DNA from 3 places in the Shewanella khirikhana genome. Region 3 is predicted to be linked to each of the others. Evidence: predicted binding sites of a transcription regulator. Region 3 holds the regulator's gene; each other region holds the start of a gene.
The links. The regulator LexA, encoded in region 3, represses DNA repair genes until DNA is damaged. The targets are predictions, from matches to a motif close to TACTGTATNNNNATACAGTA.
Positions count from the first base shown of each region.

Region 1: recN (DNA repair protein RecN) is a predicted target of LexA. The motif match lies at 2,624-2,643, and genes of this name have one in related genera.
Region 2: recA (recombinase RecA) is a predicted target of LexA. The motif match lies at 3,982-4,001, and genes of this name have one in related genera.

Region 1 is NZ_CP020373.1:653,684-659,479, reverse strand. It holds gene STH12_RS02820 (YjaG family protein) at 1-109, shown strand, start outside; gene STH12_RS02815 (DUF3319 domain-containing protein) at 122-376, shown strand; gene STH12_RS02810 (LysR family transcriptional regulator) at 588-1,499, opposite strand; gene STH12_RS02805 (AEC family transporter) at 1,616-2,557, shown strand; gene recN (DNA repair protein RecN) at 2,675-4,339, shown strand; gene STH12_RS02795 (thiamine pyrophosphate-binding protein) at 4,519-5,796, shown strand, end outside.
Region 2 is NZ_CP020373.1:677,857-683,652, reverse strand. It holds gene alaS (alanine--tRNA ligase) at 1-2,144, opposite strand, end outside; gene STH12_RS02905 (regulatory protein RecX) at 2,373-2,810, opposite strand; gene recA (recombinase RecA) at 2,822-3,886, opposite strand; gene mutS (DNA mismatch repair protein MutS) at 4,162-5,796, shown strand, end outside.
Region 3 is NZ_CP020373.1:3,881,644-3,887,439, forward strand. It holds gene mtr (tryptophan permease) at 1-150, opposite strand, end outside; gene plsB (glycerol-3-phosphate 1-O-acyltransferase PlsB) at 150-2,570, opposite strand; gene lexA (transcriptional repressor LexA) at 2,723-3,346, shown strand; gene STH12_RS17050 (cell division inhibitor SulA) at 3,343-3,849, shown strand; gene coxB (cytochrome c oxidase subunit II) at 4,237-5,796, shown strand, end outside.

The DNA of each region.
Region 1 (5,796 bases), 1.6 Mb from region 3:
AGATAACCCGGATATGTCGGCCGACTTTATCAAGGCGCTCAGAAAGGAAATTGTCAGCAGCGGCGTATCCAACATCGGGATCAGCGTGCAGGATACCGCGCAGGCCTGAAAGGGTTAATCGATGAAAACCTTGCTCTATCAGGGATATGTACTCACCAACAGCGACGGCAAGACCAACAGCTGGAAGCTCACCATAGGTGACGAGGTGCGTATTGGCTCCCTGTTTGAGCTCAGGCGTCAGGTGGCGTTTTTTCAGGAGCTGGGGATATTGCCGCCAGTAAAGGAATACGCCAGCGGCGATGCCGGATTCAAGCCCAGGGGCAAACCAGGCGAAAAGCCCCGCAAGGCCGCAGGCAGCCACAGACTAAAGCGATAACAGGCCAATTGACCTGAGGCGATAAACTGCAGGCTCAGGCGCAGTTGCTGCCAATCGCACCAACTCACTTAACTCACGTCCTCAGCCTGCGGCGCTTTCTTGCTTTCTTGTTTGCTTCCTTGGCTGCCCGCTTTCGCAACGTCCTCATGCCCCCAATATCCCGCAAACGCCAGCTGCAGGTCGGTCTTGTGACTTTGGCTTGAAGCGCGCTCTAATCCACCGCATCAGTCATCGAAAACAGGCCATCGGCACGGGATTTCATAAAGTCGATAAAGGCTTTGACCTTGGCGGGCTGCTGCTGGCGCTGATGACACAGAATCGAGATCCGCCGCCGCTCGCCAACCCAATCACCAAGTACTGGGACCAGCGCGCCCGATTGCAGCTCCTGCTTGAAAAAGAGTTCCGGCCCATAAAGAATGCCACCATCGTCCACACAGGCGCTGATAGCGCCCTGTAAGTCGGTCAGGGTGAGACTCGCCGGGCCATCATAATAAAACGCCTCCCCCTGGGGGTGACGCAGTGACCAGTTATACAGTGGCCACACCTTAATGATGTCATGGCTTGCCAGCGCACTGGGATGCTGAGGCTTGCCCCGGGCCTCAATGTAGGCAGGTGACGCAACCAGCCGATAATCCAAGGTGCCCAGCGGCACAGCCACCCAGGATGAGTCCGGCTGAATGCCGCCAACAATGGCAATGTCGATCCCCTTATCGATAAGATCCACTACCTCGTTTTTCTGGGTAATGTGCAGTCGAATGCCCGGATAAGTGCGACGAAACTCGTTGATGGTCTTCATAAAGATCATCGAGACAATGGAAATGGGCGCGGCAATCCTCAACGTGCCTTCCAGCAAATCTTCACCGCCGCCATACAAGGTATCCACGGCGCTCACCAGTGCCCGATAACGCTCGTACAACGCCATGCCCTCTTCGGTGAGGCGGATTTTGCGGGTACTACGCATCAGCAGCTGACGACCGCGGCTTTGCTCGAGGCGGGATAACTTGCGGCTCACGGTAGCCACCGGCATGTCGAGGCGCATCGCCAGTGCCGACAGGCTGCCGGCATCCACCAACTGCACAAACAGATAAATCAGCTCAAGTTCGCTGCCGGGATGCTCTCTCATCACCCGCACTCCTTTGTTACTGCGACCAACTGCCAATGGTCAGGCCGCTTTATCATATGCTAATTTGCCCCTTACGCGTGATCCCCCTACCGAATTTGTGACCCCAAGAGGCCTGTATGTCGCAACTGCTTTTGCCGCTCCTCGCCGTGATTGCCATTATGGCAGCCGGCGCCCTGTGCAATCGCATCCTGCCAAGGCCGGTGGAAGGGGTGCTGAATCAATACGTGTACTTTGTGGCATTTCCGGCCATTTTATTCATAAGCCTGGCCGCCACGCCCTTCGATGACATCATGAACCCAGGCTTTGTGCTTGGTTATCTCGGCGCGATGGCGCTGACCTACTTCAGCGTGTATCGAATCTATTGCCGCGCCGAAGGAAAAGCGCGTCCCGCCGCTATCCGTGCGCTGGCAGCCACCTTCGGCAACACCGCCTTTATTGGCATTCCGGTATTAATGGCGCTCTACCCAGGTAATAACACCGCCATGATGGCCGCTGCAGTGGCGAGCCTGTTATCGGTGCTGATGTTTGCCGTCACCGTGGTGCAGCTAAGGCTGGTGCACGAGTCACTGCCGCCCATTCAGCGCCTGTGGCTGATGGCCAAAGTAGTGGGCAAAAATCCCATTGTACTTGGCAGCGCATTAGGGGTTTTGGCCTCGTATCTTGAGCTCATATTGCCAGCTTCAGTCGAAACCCTGGTGAGGATTGTCGGCCAAAGCTCCAGCCCCTGCGCCCTGTTTGCAATCGGCATAGCCCTGGCCCGCTCACTCAAAGAGCCACCACTGGCAGCAAAAGATTTACCCTTCTGGCCCATCAACCTGGCAAAACTGGCTATCCAGCCGCTGCTGGCGCTTGGTCTGCTGGCCATGCTGGGGGTGTCGTCAGAGCTTCTGATCATGGGCGTGCTGCTGGCCGCCATGCCAACGGCCGCCAGTGTGTATTTGCTGGCCTACCGCGACCAAACCTTGGATAAACAAACCGCCCGCGGCATAGTAACAGGTACAGTGTTAACCCTGCTCAGCCTGCCGATGTTGGCAAGCGGACTTAAATTCATCGTTTAATCAAAACGATAAAAAATATTTTCATCGGGATGTTTGCAAAGATTTACTGTACAAAAAATCAGTATATACTGTTTATCAATACAGTGGTTTGGTGACGTATCACACAGGATTGCCATCATGCTTTGTCAGCTCAGCATCAATAATTTTGCCATCGTCAGATTTCTGGAACTGGATTTCCGCCCCGGCATGACCAGCATTACCGGCGAGACCGGTGCCGGTAAGTCCATCGCCATCGATGCCCTTGGTCTGTGTTTGGGTAACAGGGCCGATGCCGCCGCCGTGCGCCCGGGCGCTTCAAAAACCGAAGTCAGTGCCCGCTTCTCACTGGACGATGTGCCTTTAGCCCGCCGCTGGCTGGAAGATAACGATCTTGAGCTGGAAGATGAATGCATCCTCAGACGCACCATTACCGCCGATGGCCGCTCCCGCGCTTACATCAACGGTAATCCGGTGCCCTTATCACAGTTAAAGGCCCTCGGTCAGTATTTAGTGGGTATTCATGGTCAGCATGCCCACCACGCGCTGCTGAAAAATGAGCACCAATTACAACTGCTCGACAGCTATGCCAACCACCGCATGTTGCAGGAATCGGTCGCCAGTGCCTATCAGCGCTGCCGTCAGGTTGAATCCGAACTCAGACAACTCGAGCAAAGCCAGCAAGAGCGCATCGCCCGTAAGCAGTTGCTGCAATATCAGGTTGAAGAGCTGGATGAGTTTGCCCTCGCCGAAGGTGAGTTCGAACAAATCGAGGCCGAGCACAAACGCCTGGCCAATGGCACAGCGCTGATTGAGGACTGCCAGCACACCTTATCGCTTCTGAGTGAATCCGATGAAGGCAATATAGAGTCACTGCTGAACCGGGCATTGTCACTGGCAGCCACCCTGGAGTCCCTCGACCCAAGCCTGGCGCCCATCGGCAATATGCTTAATGATGCCTTTATTCAGGTACAGGAAAGCAGCAGCGAGCTTGGCCGCTACCTGTCCAACCTTGAGCTGGACCCAGAGCACTTTGCCGCGCTGGAAGAACGTTTGTCCAAGGCCATGACCCTGGCGCGTAAGCACCATGTGGCAGCCGACAAGCTGGCGGCGCATCATCAGGAGCTGGCGCAGGAACTTGCCGGGTTAGATTCAGATGAAGCCCAGCTCGATGAGCTGAAACAGCAGGTGATCACCAGCCGCGAGGCTTATCTCAATCACGCCCAAAAACTGAGCCAGAGCCGCAGCCGTTACGCCAAAGAGCTCGACAAGCTGGTGACAGCTTCTATTCAGGAGCTGAATATGCCCAAGGGCAAGTTCACCATTGAAGTCAGTTTCAACGACAAGATGCTAAGCCCCAGCGGCAGTGACAGTGTCGAGTTTCTGGTAACCACCAACCCCGGCCAGCCGTTATCGCCGCTGGCCAAGGTCGCCTCCGGTGGTGAGCTCAGCCGCATTGGATTGGGTATTCAGGTGATCACCGCCAAGAAGGTGTCCACACCGACACTGATTTTCGACGAAGTGGATGTAGGGATCTCCGGCCCCACCGCCGCCGTTGTGGGTCGCATGCTGCGTTCACTGGGCGAAGCAACTCAGGTGTTTTGTGTCACGCACCTGCCGCAGGTTGCAGGTAACGGCCATCAACATATGTTCGTCAACAAAACCAGCAAGGGCGGGCAAACCGAGACCTCCATGCAACCGCTGGACAAAGAGCAGCGGGTGCAGGAATTGGCAAGGTTGCTGGGTGGCGACACCATCACCAGTAACACGCTGGCCAATGCCCGCGAGTTGCTGCAAGGGGCGTAACCGCAAAATGCCACTTATTACACCATAAAAGTCAGATGGTTAGCTAAAAAGCCCTTTCTATTGTCAAGCCCCGGTGACAGTCGTTCATCCGGGGCTTGTTGTCAGAACTGATCTACATCAACACCCGCCAGGAATGTGCCCTCTAAGCTGATGCCATTGTGTTTTCAACGGGACAAGCGATGGACGCCATCAGTCAAAATCTCGGTAACGCCTACCGTGCGCAGTTACCCACCCTGGGGCAAAGCCTGTGTGAAGTGCTGACATTTTTCGGACTCGAACGCATCTACGGTGTCGGCGGCGACTTTGTTGCCAACCTTATCAATGCGCTGGACCCAAGCATCAGCGTGCAGCCTTCGAGCAATGAAATGCACGCGGGTTTTAGCGCCTGTGCCCAGGCCGAGTTAACCGGCCTTGGCGCCTGCCTGACCACCTACACCGTCGGCAGCCTGCCTTGTGTGTCGGCAGCAGCCCTTGCCCGCACCGAAGGCCTGCCGGTGATTTTTCTGTCCGGTGCACCAGGAGAAGGCGAAATCCACGGTCAGGCACTGCATCATATGGTGCATCCCGCCTGTGGCTGGCATACCGATGTTAATGCCGCGCTCAATGCATTTAAGGCGCTTGGGATCAGAGCCGAGCGGCTTCAGGGACAGCGTCATCAGGGGCAACCCAATGTGGCCGCAGCACGCTTTTTTGAGCTGGTAAGTGATGCCGTGCAAACCCGTCAGCCGGTATATATTGAAGTGCCACGGGATCTGGTGAATATGCCTACCCAAACACTCAGGCTTCCCTCCTCCCTGCAAGCGCTCAGCGCATATACCCGTCTTGGTCTGGAAGGCTCTGAGCTTATTGCAAGCGACATCACCGAGCGGCTAATTCGAGCCCGTGCGCCTTTGCTTTACCTGGGTGAGCGGCTCAGAATGAACCCTGCACTACTGACCCGGGTGGTGGCCTTTTGCCAGCGATTGGGGCTGCCTTACGCCACCAGTTGGTTCGCTAAGGGCATGGTAGATGAATCCCATCCCCTGTGCCTTGGCGCCTACAATGGCGTATTCAGCGCCTGCCGCGGGCAGGAATACATAGACCGCCACGCAGACTATGTATTGGAGCTTGGCACCGCGATTTATGACTCAGATACCAACAATGCCTTTGCCAGTGGCACCCACGCCATAGACATGCACCCCAATAAAACTGTGCTTAAAGGCACGGCTCGCAGTGAACTGGATTTATTGGCGGTAATCGATGAGCTGGAACGAGCGAAACTTCCAGTGCGAAATCTTGGGCTGGCAGGATTGTTGCCACCAGCCGAGCTTACTGAAGAAAGCAGCCCTGGAGAAGCAAGGCTCAGTTACGCCAACCTCGCAGACACCATCAACTATTTTCAGCGCAGCGCCGGCCAGGACCTGATTTTGGTGCCTGAAGTGGGCAATGCCCTTTTTGCCGCCTTTGCCCTTGAAGCC
Region 2 (5,796 bases), 1.6 Mb from region 3:
GCTTCTTCGAGTTCTGACTGCTGCTCAGCAACATAGGCCATGGCAGCGGCGCCGGTCACGGCTTCGATACGGCGGATACCTGCAGCGATCCCCCCTTCAGAGGTGATCTTAAACAGACCAATATCACCGGTACGGCCAACGTGGGTACCACCACAAAGCTCGATAGAAAAGTCGCCCATGGTCACAACGCGCACCTTGGAGTCGTACTTCTCACCAAAGAGCGCCATGGCACCTTTAGCCTTGGCTTCTTCGATATCCATCTCGGCGAAATTCAGCTCGTGGTTACGACGAATCTGGGTATTCACCAGATCTTCAACCGCTTTGAGCTCTTCACGCTTAACGCCTTCGAAGTGGGAGAAGTCGAAACGCAGACGCTCTGGGTCAACCAAAGAGCCTTTCTGGGTTACGTGGGTACCCAGCACCTGACGCAGCGCAGCGTGCAGCAGGTGAGTCACAGAGTGGTTAAGTTCGGTGCGGTGACGCAGCTTTTTATCCACCATGGCTTTGAGGCTATCGCCAACCTTGATACTGCCAAGCGCCAGCTGGCCCTTATGACCAATGCCCTGACCAAACTTCTGAGTATCAACAACCGTGAATTCAACACCCTCAGCCAGCAGTTGACCTTTGTCACCAACCTGACCACCGGACTCAGCGTAGAATGGGGTGTTATCGAGCACCACAACCAGATCGGCACCGGCTTGGGCAGCTTCGACAGATTCGCCATCACGGTACAGGGCAACGACTTTGCTCTCAGTGGCAAGCTCGGTGTAACCACAAAAATCGGTGGCAGTATCGATTTTCAGTGCGGCGTTATAGTCGGCGCTGAACTGACCTGCGGCCTGAGCGCGGCTGCGCTGCTCGGCCATGGCGGCATTAAAGCCTTCTTCGTCTACCTTGAGGTTACGCTCACGGCAAACGTCGGCAGTCAAATCCACCGGGAAGCCGTAGGTGTCATAGAGTTTAAATACGGTATCGCCATCCAGAGTGTCGCCTTTCAGCTCAGCCAATGCGGCATCGAGCATACCCAGACCACGCTCGAGGGTACGGGCAAACTGCTCTTCTTCAGCCTTGAGGGCCTTTTCCACGATGGCCTGAGTGGCAGCCAGATCTTTGGCGGCATCGCCCATGGCATCAATCAGGGTTGGTACCAACTTGTAGAAGAAGGTGTCAGTGGCGCCCAGCTTGTTTCCGTGGCGCACAGCACGACGGATGATACGGCGCAGCACATAGCCACGGCCTTCGTTGGATGGCATCACGCCATCGGCAACCAGGAAGGCACAGGAGCGAATGTGGTCGGCAATAACGCGAAGGGATTTGTTTTCCAAATCAGTCACACCGATGATTTCGGCAGTCTTGGCAATCAGCTTCTGGAAAATATCGATTTCGTAGTTTGAGTGCACGCCCTGCATGATGGCAGAGATACGCTCGATACCCATACCTGTATCCACGGCAGGCTTTGGCAGCGGGTCCAGGGTACCGTCGGACTGACGGTTGTACTGCATGAATACGATGTTCCAGATCTCGATAAAACGGTCGCCATCTTCTTCAGGGCTGCCAGGACGGCCACCCCAAATGTGCGCGCCGTGATCGTAGAAGATTTCAGTACAGGGGCCACAAGGACCGGTATCGCCCATCTGCCAGAAGTTGTCTGATGCGAATGGCGCGCCCTTGTTATCACCGATACGGATGATGTTTTCGGCAGGAACACCAATTTGCTTGTTCCAAATATCGAATGCTTCGTCATCGGTGTGGTACACGGTAACGCACAGCTTCTCTTTCGGCAGTTTCAGGGTACCGGTGAGGAATTCCCAGGCGAAGCGGATGGCGTCTTCTTTGAAGTAATCACCAAAGCTGAAGTTGCCCAGCATTTCGAAGAAGGTGTGGTGACGGGCGGTGTAACCCACGTTGTCCAGGTCGTTATGCTTACCACCGGCGCGAACGCAGCGCTGTGCGGTCGCGGCGCGAACGTAGCTGCGCTTTTCCATGCCAAGGAAACAGTCTTTGAACTGGTTCATACCGGCGTTGGTGAACAGCAGTGTTGGATCATTACCGGGAACCAGAGAGCTGCTGTCTACTACCTGGTGACCCTGCTGCCTGAAATACTCGAGAAAAGCACTGCGAAGCGCGGCTGTGGTTTGATACATGAAAACGTCCTGAGTTGGATAAGCCTGATACGACAAGCCGCAGCCACTTCCACGGGCTGCCGACAAAAATTTGGGGCTCATTATAACCTCAAGAGTTTCGAATAAGATAGCGCACAGGCCGCGAAATCCGGGTCAATCGGGGTAGGAGTTTGGGGTCTCAATCACTCGGGAAACAAAGTCAGCGGGCAAGGCTGACTAAAATAAAAAAGACCGCCTCGGGTGCGGTCTTTAATCCATATCGTAAGGGTCAAAATCCAACGCGTGGGATATTTCATCGAAACTGAATCCCTGCCCCGCAAGGTAGCGGATGCGTTTCGCCCTGTCTTTGGCATCGACAGGTTTGGTGGCACCAAACTTTTTCAGCGCCTTTGCCCTGGCTTGGGCATACCAATCCACATCACAGCCTTCGAGGTTGGTTTGGATAACCTCTTTATCCAATCCCTTGGCTATCATGGCCTGACGCGCTCGGGCAGCGCCATGGCCTTTCAGTACTGACGAGCGGACAACTGATGCACCATAGCGACTGTCATTCAGGTAGCCTTTGGCTTCACACTCATCCAGTACTCGCTCAATCTCGAGGGCCTCATGCCCCTTGGCGAGCAGTTTAAGCTTGAGTTCGTTACGGCTGTGATCACGCCTGGCAAGGGATGCCAGTGCGTGATTCATCAGTTCCTGACTCAGAACACTTCTCCGGTTTCGAAGTCGATGTTTTCATCGCCTTCGGCGCTGGTCGCTTCAGCAGAGCTGGTGTGAGACAGCAGCAGATCGCGCAGTGACTTTTCAATCTCGGCAGCGATTTCACCGTTTTCGGCCAGGAACTTGGTCGCGTTGGCACGGCCCTGACCAATCTTGTCGCCCTTGTAGCTGTACCAGGCACCGGATTTCTCAATCAGTTTGTGCAGTACACCCAGGTCAACCAGCTCACCGGTACGGTTAATGCCCTGGCCGTAAAGGATCTGGAAGTCAGCCTGACGGAAAGGTGCAGCAATCTTGTTCTTAACCACTTTCACGCGGGTTTCGTTACCCACCACTTCGTCGCCTTCTTTAATGGCACCGGTACGGCGGATATCCAAACGCACGGATGCGTAGAATTTCAGGGCGTTACCACCGGTAGTGGTTTCTGGGTTACCGAACATCACACCAATCTTCATACGGATTTGGTTGATGAAAATCAGCAGGGTGTTGGACTGCTTGAGGTTACCGGCAAGCTTACGCATCGCCTGACTCATCATACGGGCCGCAAGGCCTACGTGAGAGTCACCGATTTCACCTTCGATTTCCGCTTTAGGAACCAGTGCAGCAACCGAGTCGACGATGATAACGTCTACGGCGCCACTGCGGGTCAGCGCATCACAGATTTCCAGCGCCTGTTCACCCGTGTCTGGCTGAGAACACAGCAGGTTGTCGATATCTACGCCGAGCTTACGGGCATATACAGGGTCGAGGGCGTGTTCAGCATCGATAAAGGCGCACACTTTGCCTGCACGCTGAGCCGCAGCAATCACTTCCAGAGTCAGGGTAGTTTTACCTGATGATTCAGGACCATAGATTTCTACAATACGGCCCATTGGCAGACCGCCGGCACCCAACGCCACGTCCAGAGACAGCGAGCCGGTGGAGATGGTTTCCACATCCATGGAGCGGTCTTCACCCAGCTTCATGATGGAGCCTTTACCAAACTGCTTTTCAATTTGGCCAAGAACGGCGGCAAGTGCTTTCTCTTTATTTGGATCGATTTTCATTGTTCCCTCTCACACACAGCTGGCGCTGTGAAGACGCAACGGTTAATGCGGTTCAGGCAAAAGCCCTGTGTATTTGTACATATTGAAAGCTAGTATACTGTACAATCATACAGTATCAACCCCTGGATGAAATAATTTTCAGCGGCGCAGAAATCCACTGTTTCATCACCTTGAATTGAAAAGGATCACTTTAGCGAAAAACTTGGTAGACTGGGCGCCCATAGGCTTTACCCGCGGCTTGACCAGACAAGCCCCATCGCAATAACAGAGTGGCAATGAACAGCACAGACCTGCTTGATCTCGAAAAACACACCCCAATGATGCGTCAGTATCTGACCATGAAGGCAGCGCACCCCGACATGCTGCTGTTTTATCGTATGGGCGACTTTTATGAACTCTTTTACGATGATGCCAAGCGTGCCTCGGAAATGCTGGCCATTTCACTGACTGCCCGCGGCAAGAGCGGCGGCGATCCTATCCCCATGGCGGGTATCCCCTATCATGCGGTGGAAGGCTATCTGGCCAAGTTGGTGCAATTGGGTCAGTCGGTTGCCATTTGTGAGCAAATAGGCGACCCGGCCACCTCAAAAGGCCCGGTAGAACGTAAAGTGGTACGCGTCGTCACGCCGGGTACGCTTACCGATGAAGCGCTGCTGCAGGAGCGCCAGGATAATCTGCTGGCTGCGGTTTACCAGGGCAAGGTGGGTTATGGTTTTGCCACTCTGGATGTGGCATCCGGCCGCTTTGTCATTGCTGAATTACCAAGCCGTGAAGCGCTTGAGGCCGAGCTTCAGCGCACCTGTCCGGCAGAGCTTTTATACAGCGAAGACTTTGCCGATATGGCGCTGATTAATCATATCAAGGGCAAGCGCCGCCGCCCCGAGTGGGAGTTTGACTACGATACCTGCATCAAGCTGCTGCTTGAGCAGTTTGGTACCCGCGATCTGCGTGGCTTTGGCATTACCGACGCCCGCCTGTCGCTGCAGGCCGCAGGCTGTCTGATGCAATACGTTAAAGACACTCAGCGCACCGCCCTGCCCCATATCAATTCCATCGCGCGCTTCAATCAGGGCGATAGCATCATTCTGGATGCGGCCACCCGCCGCAATCTGGAACTGACCATCAGCCTGTCGGGCTCGCGGGAAAACACCCTTGCCAGCGTGCTGGATAACACAGTCACCGCCATGGGCAGTCGGATGCTGCAGCGCTGGATCCACCAGCCACTGCGCTGCCACGATACCATTCGTGGTCGCCAGCAGGCAGTGCAGGAATTGCTGGAAACCGGACTCTACGACGATCTTCGTGCAGAACTTAAAGCCCTTGGCGATATCGAGCGTATTCTGGCGCGTCTGGCGCTGCGAAGCGCCCGCCCGCGGGACTTCGCCCGGTTAAGAGATGCCCTCGGAATTTTGCCGCTTATCCGCGAGCGCGTGCAGCGCTGTGAGTCGCGCCATCTGAAGTCACTCAATATTCTTCTGGGTGACTTCCCCGAGGAATATGAACTGCTTAGCCGCGCAATTGTGGATAATCCGCCGGTACTTATCCGTGATGGCGGCGTCATTCGCGAAGGCTACCACAGTGAACTGGATGAGTGGCGCAAACTCAGCGATGGCGGCATCGACTATCTGGAGCAGATGGAGCTGCGTGAAAAAGAGCGAACCGGCATCGCCACGCTCAAGGTTGGCTTCAACCGGGTTCACGGCTACTACATCGAAGTCAGCCGAGCGCAATCAGCCCTGGTGCCTCTTGCTTATCAGCGTCGCCAGACGTTGAAAAACACCGAGCGCTACATCACTCCTGAGCTTAAAGAGTACGAAGAGAAGGTGCTCTCCAGCCAGGGCAAGGCACTGGCGCTTGAAAAGCAGCTGTGGGAAGAGCTGTTTGATTTGATATTGCCCAAGCTTCAGGAA
Region 3 (5,796 bases):
CACCAGAGACCATCCAAACCACATGCCTGTGCCCACTACCGGCAGCGAAAACATCCCGGCACCGACAGTGGTACCGGCGATGATCATGGCGCCGCCAAGTAAGGACGGCGCCTTGGCCTTATGACGGGCCGCATTCATGTGGTTTGCCATCAGTCGCGCTCCTGGGTGACGGTATCGATAATGGTTTGACGTACCGAGCCACGCAGCAGCCCATTGACGTGATCGCGGATCTTACGGGCCTTGTTGCCATCGGCTTTATCAGACAGATAGCCAAGGTCCTTCAGTTTACTCGATAGCAACGCATACAGCTTCTTGTCGTAAAACTCAGGCGCAGTCACACCATGGATGGAGCCAAGACGGCTGGCAAGGCGATGGCTGTGATGCTCAAGGTCAGAACGCTCCATATCCGGCGATTCGGCCAGCAGGTTGAAGATCACCGCATAGCGCTTGAGGGTCTCTGAGACCACGCCGGCAAGCAGCAACAGCTGCGCAATGCGATCGTCTACCAGTGCAAGCTCGCTGTCACCCTGGATCAGCCCCTCGGCAACAAAGGCATCTACCAGCGCATCTACATAGGCAGGCAAATCCTGAATGCCCATAAACAGCTCAGCCTTGAGCAGTGGATAACATTCGGCCACCATTTCATGCAGGTCTGCACGGGATATCCGCTCATGGCGCACCATGATGGTGGCAAGCAGCGACGGGATCACAAATAAGTGGATGATATTGTTGCGATAATAAGTCATTGAAATGGCCTGACCATCTTCAATGGAAATGATGGAGCCTAAATCATCACGGGTTTCCACCAGCTTATTCAGCTCAAGGCCGCGCTCAACCAAATCTTTACCACTGCCCTCGGTTACAGAGGCATAGCCGGTGTAAGGCACGGTTTTCAGGAGGTTCAGGTAGAGGTCAATCTGACGCTCAAGCTGACCGCGCTCCAGCGCATTTTGCTCTGAGGCCAGCAGCACCATGCTCGACAAAGTAACCGAGCTCGCGGCGGCGGCGTTGTTGATACGGGTCATCACCCGATTGGCCAAGGAGTTCACCACAGGGGTCAGCCAGCTTGGCTTCTGGTCGGGATCTTCGCTCACCTGCTCGCGCCAATCGGGCACCTTCTCGGTGAGAAAGTTTTGCAGGGTAATAGGCTCGCCGAAGTTCACATAACCACGGCCGAAGTTGCCAAGCTTACGGATGGCACCAAACACCTGCCACACTGATTCTTTCTCTTTCTTCTTACCCGACAGTTCCTTGTGATAAGTCGCCACTTCCATCACATGGTCGTAGCCAAGGTACACGGGCACCAGGGTCACCGGGCGTTCGATACCGCGAATCACAGAGGAAAGCGTCATCGCCAGCATGCCCGTCTTGGGTGCCAACAGACGACCGGTTCGGGAGCGGCCACCTTCGGTGAAGTATTCCACCGAATAGCCTTTGGCAAACAGCTGATCCAGATACTCTCGGAACACTGCGGTATAGAGCTTGTTACCGTTGAAACTGCGGCGGATGAAGAAGGCGCCACCACGACGGAACATGGGACCGGCAGGCCAGAAGTTCAGGTTGATACCCGCGGCAATATGGGGCGGCACCATGCCTTCGTAATACAGGATGTAAGACAACAGCAAATAGTCCATGTGCGAGCGGTGACAGGGCACGTAGACAATTTCATGTCCATCGTGGTGCAGCTGACGAATTTGCTCGGCACCCTTGATGCTGATGCCTTTATAGAGCTTGTTCCAAAGCCAGGTAAGGAAACGCTCGGCAATACGCACCAGGCTGTCGGAGTAATCTGCAGCGATTTCATCCAGATACTCAATGGCAGTCTCGCGGGCTTTTTCTTCGGAAATCTTTTTGCTGGCCGCCTCTTCGGCAATGGCCTTTTTGAGGTTATCGGACTTGAGCAGGGCGTGGAACATCGCCTGACGATTCGGCAGCACCGGGCCTGTCATCACTTTACGCTGACGGCGGAAATGCACCCGCGCCACCCGCGCCAATTTGTGGGCAATACGCTTATCGGTGCCGTGTTCATCGGCCATGCTGCGCAGCGACACTGCGCGGGAGAACTGCACAAAGTTATGACGCCCTAAAAACAGGATCATCAGGCACTTACGCAGCCAGGTTGGATCTTCACGCTCCAGCACGGCGGCGCGCATACTGTCGTCTTCTTTGCCTGGCGTGCGGCCCCAATACAGGCTTACCGGCACCAGTTGGATATCGAGATCCTTTTGCTGACGATGCAGAGCCAGCAATTGCAGGAAGGTCTGCAGGAAAGGCTCGTTGCTTTCACGCTTGCCAAACAGCGGCTTACTGCCTTCGAGACAAACGATTCTGGGAGTTTCCACGCCGTCGAGTTTCAGGGGCTCGTAAGGGCTGGGCAGCCCCATTTTGCCGGTGATTTCATTGAGGGCGGCAATATCGCTCACCGACTCAGTTTTCATCACATAAACCAAAGGTCTGGCGGGATCCAGATTCAAATCGGCAAAGGGGTCCTGCGGCACCACAATGGTGTGCACCAGATGCTTCTGGATCCAACGCAGAGACTTAAACCAAATAGAGTCGTGTGCTGACATGCTGTTTTCTTGGGACCTGGCTTCTATCAATAGCGGCATAGAATATCAGACAGCCATATCCCTTCGCCAATAATCTGAAAAATGGTTAATACTTGCACTGATAAAAATACTGTATATACTAACAGTAACTGTATAGAAAAACAGGAACACCCATGAGACCGCTGACGCCGCGCCAGGCCGAGATCCTGGACCTGATCAAACGCAATATCGCCGAAACCGGCATGCCCCCAACCCGGGCCGAAATTGCCACCCGGCTTGGCTTTAAAAGTGCCAATGCCGCCGAAGAACACCTCAAAGCGTTAGCCAAAAAAGGCTGCATTGAGATTATGCCCGGCACTTCCCGCGGTATTCGTCTCGCCGGTGACGAGCTGGAAGATCAGCCCGATCCCGGTCTGCCACTTATCGGTCAGGTGGCTGCGGGTGAACCTATTCTGGCGCAGGAACATGTCGAACAGTATTACCAGGTCGACCCCAATATGTTCCGCCCACAGGCCGATTTTCTGCTGCGGGTTCGCGGCGACAGTATGAAAGACATAGGTATTCTCGATGGCGACCTGCTGGCCGTGCACAAAATGGATCAGGCCCGTAATGGCCAGGTTGTCGTAGCACGGGTTGAAGATGATGTCACCGTGAAGCGGTTCGAGAAGAAAGGCAATGTGGTTTATCTGCATGCCGAAAACGAAGATTTTGCCCCCATTGAAGTGGATCTGACCCATCAAAGCCTCGCCATTGAAGGGCTGGCAGTTGGGGTTATCCGCAACGGAGACTGGCTATGAACAAACTCCTTGGCAACGCACCGCGCCATCCAGGCCTGTGGACAGATGTTCCAGCAAGCAGCGCAATGGGTCCGGCTCAGGTGCTCACCCGCTCAACCTGTTCCATGGGTCGTGATGAATTAGCCAACCTGGCACCGGAACTGGCTCGCCTGAGCCTGGAAGGCCGCTGGATTGTGCTTATCAGCCCGCCGAACATTGGCCTTAAAGCCATGCTGGCTCAGGCTGGTGTTCGTATGGATAGAGTATTGCTGGTGCATGCCAAGGACGAAGTTGAAACTCTTTGGGCAATGGAAAAGGCCCTGACCAATGGCACCTCAAGCGCGGTACTGTGCTGGACCAATGCACTGGAAGCCAGAGACAAACGCCGCCTTGAACTGGTCGCCCGAAATGCCGTTGCCCTCGGAGTGATTTTTGAAAATGTAAATACTCACTCTCATGCCAACAACCTGCCAGGAAGAACCGAGCCAAACACCATACTCAGGCACTCGGCCCAATTCCACTAATCACAGCTTCATCCCCTTCAGCCCCGTTTTCGGGGCTTTTTTTCGATAATTTTTTCAGATAATTAGAAAAGAAAGTGATCTTGATCAATATTTAAACTGCAAGTAATGTAGTTCAGGCGAACAACGATTCGTTTGTTATATCTGGCGATTATGTCGTCGCAGTATCTGAGGCTTGCGCCATGGGTAATGCGGATCAGACCGATATATTCAGCTGTAGGTGCAAGTGTGGTTAAGAGAGCTGTAAATACCTAATCAACAATCAAACCGCCAATGCACTTTGAAGTCATCGTTGCTTTTTGTGGGAACTGAAGAGTTTGCATAGAGCAGAGACTTACTGTGTGACTTTTCTTTGTAGTTGCTTGATGCAATTGACAGAGGAGATGTCTTGTGAAGCATTGGTTGTATTGTATCGCGGCGGCTTTATTGGCCCCGCCAATCCTTGCGGCTGACATGCCGCTAAACATGACGCAGGGCGTAACGGAGATCAGTGGCAAGGTTTATGGCCTGCACATGACCATCCTGTACATCTGCTGCGCCATAGGTGTGGTGGTTTTTGGCGCCATGATTTACGCCATGATCAACCACCGCAAATCCAAAGGCGCCGTCGCCGCCCAATTCCATGAAAGTACCAAAGTAGAAATAGCCTGGACCCTGGTACCCTTTCTGATCCTGGTTGGCATGGCCATTCCGGCCACCAAAACCTTGATTGCCATGGAAGATCCTTCCAATGCTGAGCTGACCATCAAGGTCACTGGTTCCCAATGGAAATGGCGCTACGATTACTTCGACCATGACTTCGGTTTCTACAGCATTCTTGCTACTCCCCGCGCGCAAATTGAAGGTGCTGAAGCCAAGGGCGAGCATTACCTGCTGGAAGTCGACAATCCGCTGGTACTGCCCACCAATCGTAAAGTCCGTTTCCTGATGACTTCCGACGACGTTATCCACTCGTGGTGGGTTCCCGCCTTCGCCGTGAAAAAGGATGCCAATCCAGGCTTTATCAATGAAGCCTGGACCCGGGTAGACAAACCCGGCATTTACCGTGGCCAGTGCGCCGAGCTTTGCGGCAAAGACCATGGCTTTATGCCCATTGTGGTGCAGGTACTGGCTGAAGATGAGTTTGATGCCTGGGTAGAAACCCAGAAGCAGAAAGCCAGCGCACAGGCTGCAGAAGCTGCCGCTGCACTCAATCAAACCCTGTCCATGGAGGAGTTAATGGCCCAGGGCGAAAAAGTCTATCTGGCTTCATGCGCCGCCTGTCACCAGCCCAATGGCGCAGGCTTGCCCGGGGTCTTCCCGGCCTTGAAAGGCAGCGCAATCGCCACAGGCGCGATAGCCAATCACCTTGAGATAGTGATTAACGGCAAATCCGGCACCGCCATGCAAGCCTTTGGTAAGCAGCTTTCAGCCACCGATATTGCAGCCGTGGTGACCTATGAGCGCAATGCCTGGGGTAACAATACCGGTGACACAGTGCAAGCGGCCGACGTAAATGGCCACAGCCCTGATAGCGCTGCCAGTGCAGTCCCCTCAAGCTCTGAGCCTGCCGTTAATACGGTGCCTGCGGCCACCAAGCCATCTGCCGGCAGCGAAACCTCACCTACAGCAGCGGTTGCAGATGAACCCGCGTCCAATGAGCCACTGTCGATGGATGAGCTGATGGCCCGAGGTGAAAAGGTGTATATGACCGCCTGCGTCGCCTGCCACCAGCCCAATGGTGCCGGTTTACCTGGTGCCTTCCCCGCCCTGAAGGGCAGTCCCATTGCCACAGGTCCCGTTGCCGACCACCTGGATATCGTTATCAAGGGTAAGGCAGGTACCGCAATGCAAGCCTTCGGCGCCCAGCTGTCGGCACAGGACATAGCCGCCGTGGTGACTTATGAACGCAACGCCTGGGGCAACAGCACCGGCGATGCGGTTCAGGCCACCGACGTCAACAATCATGGA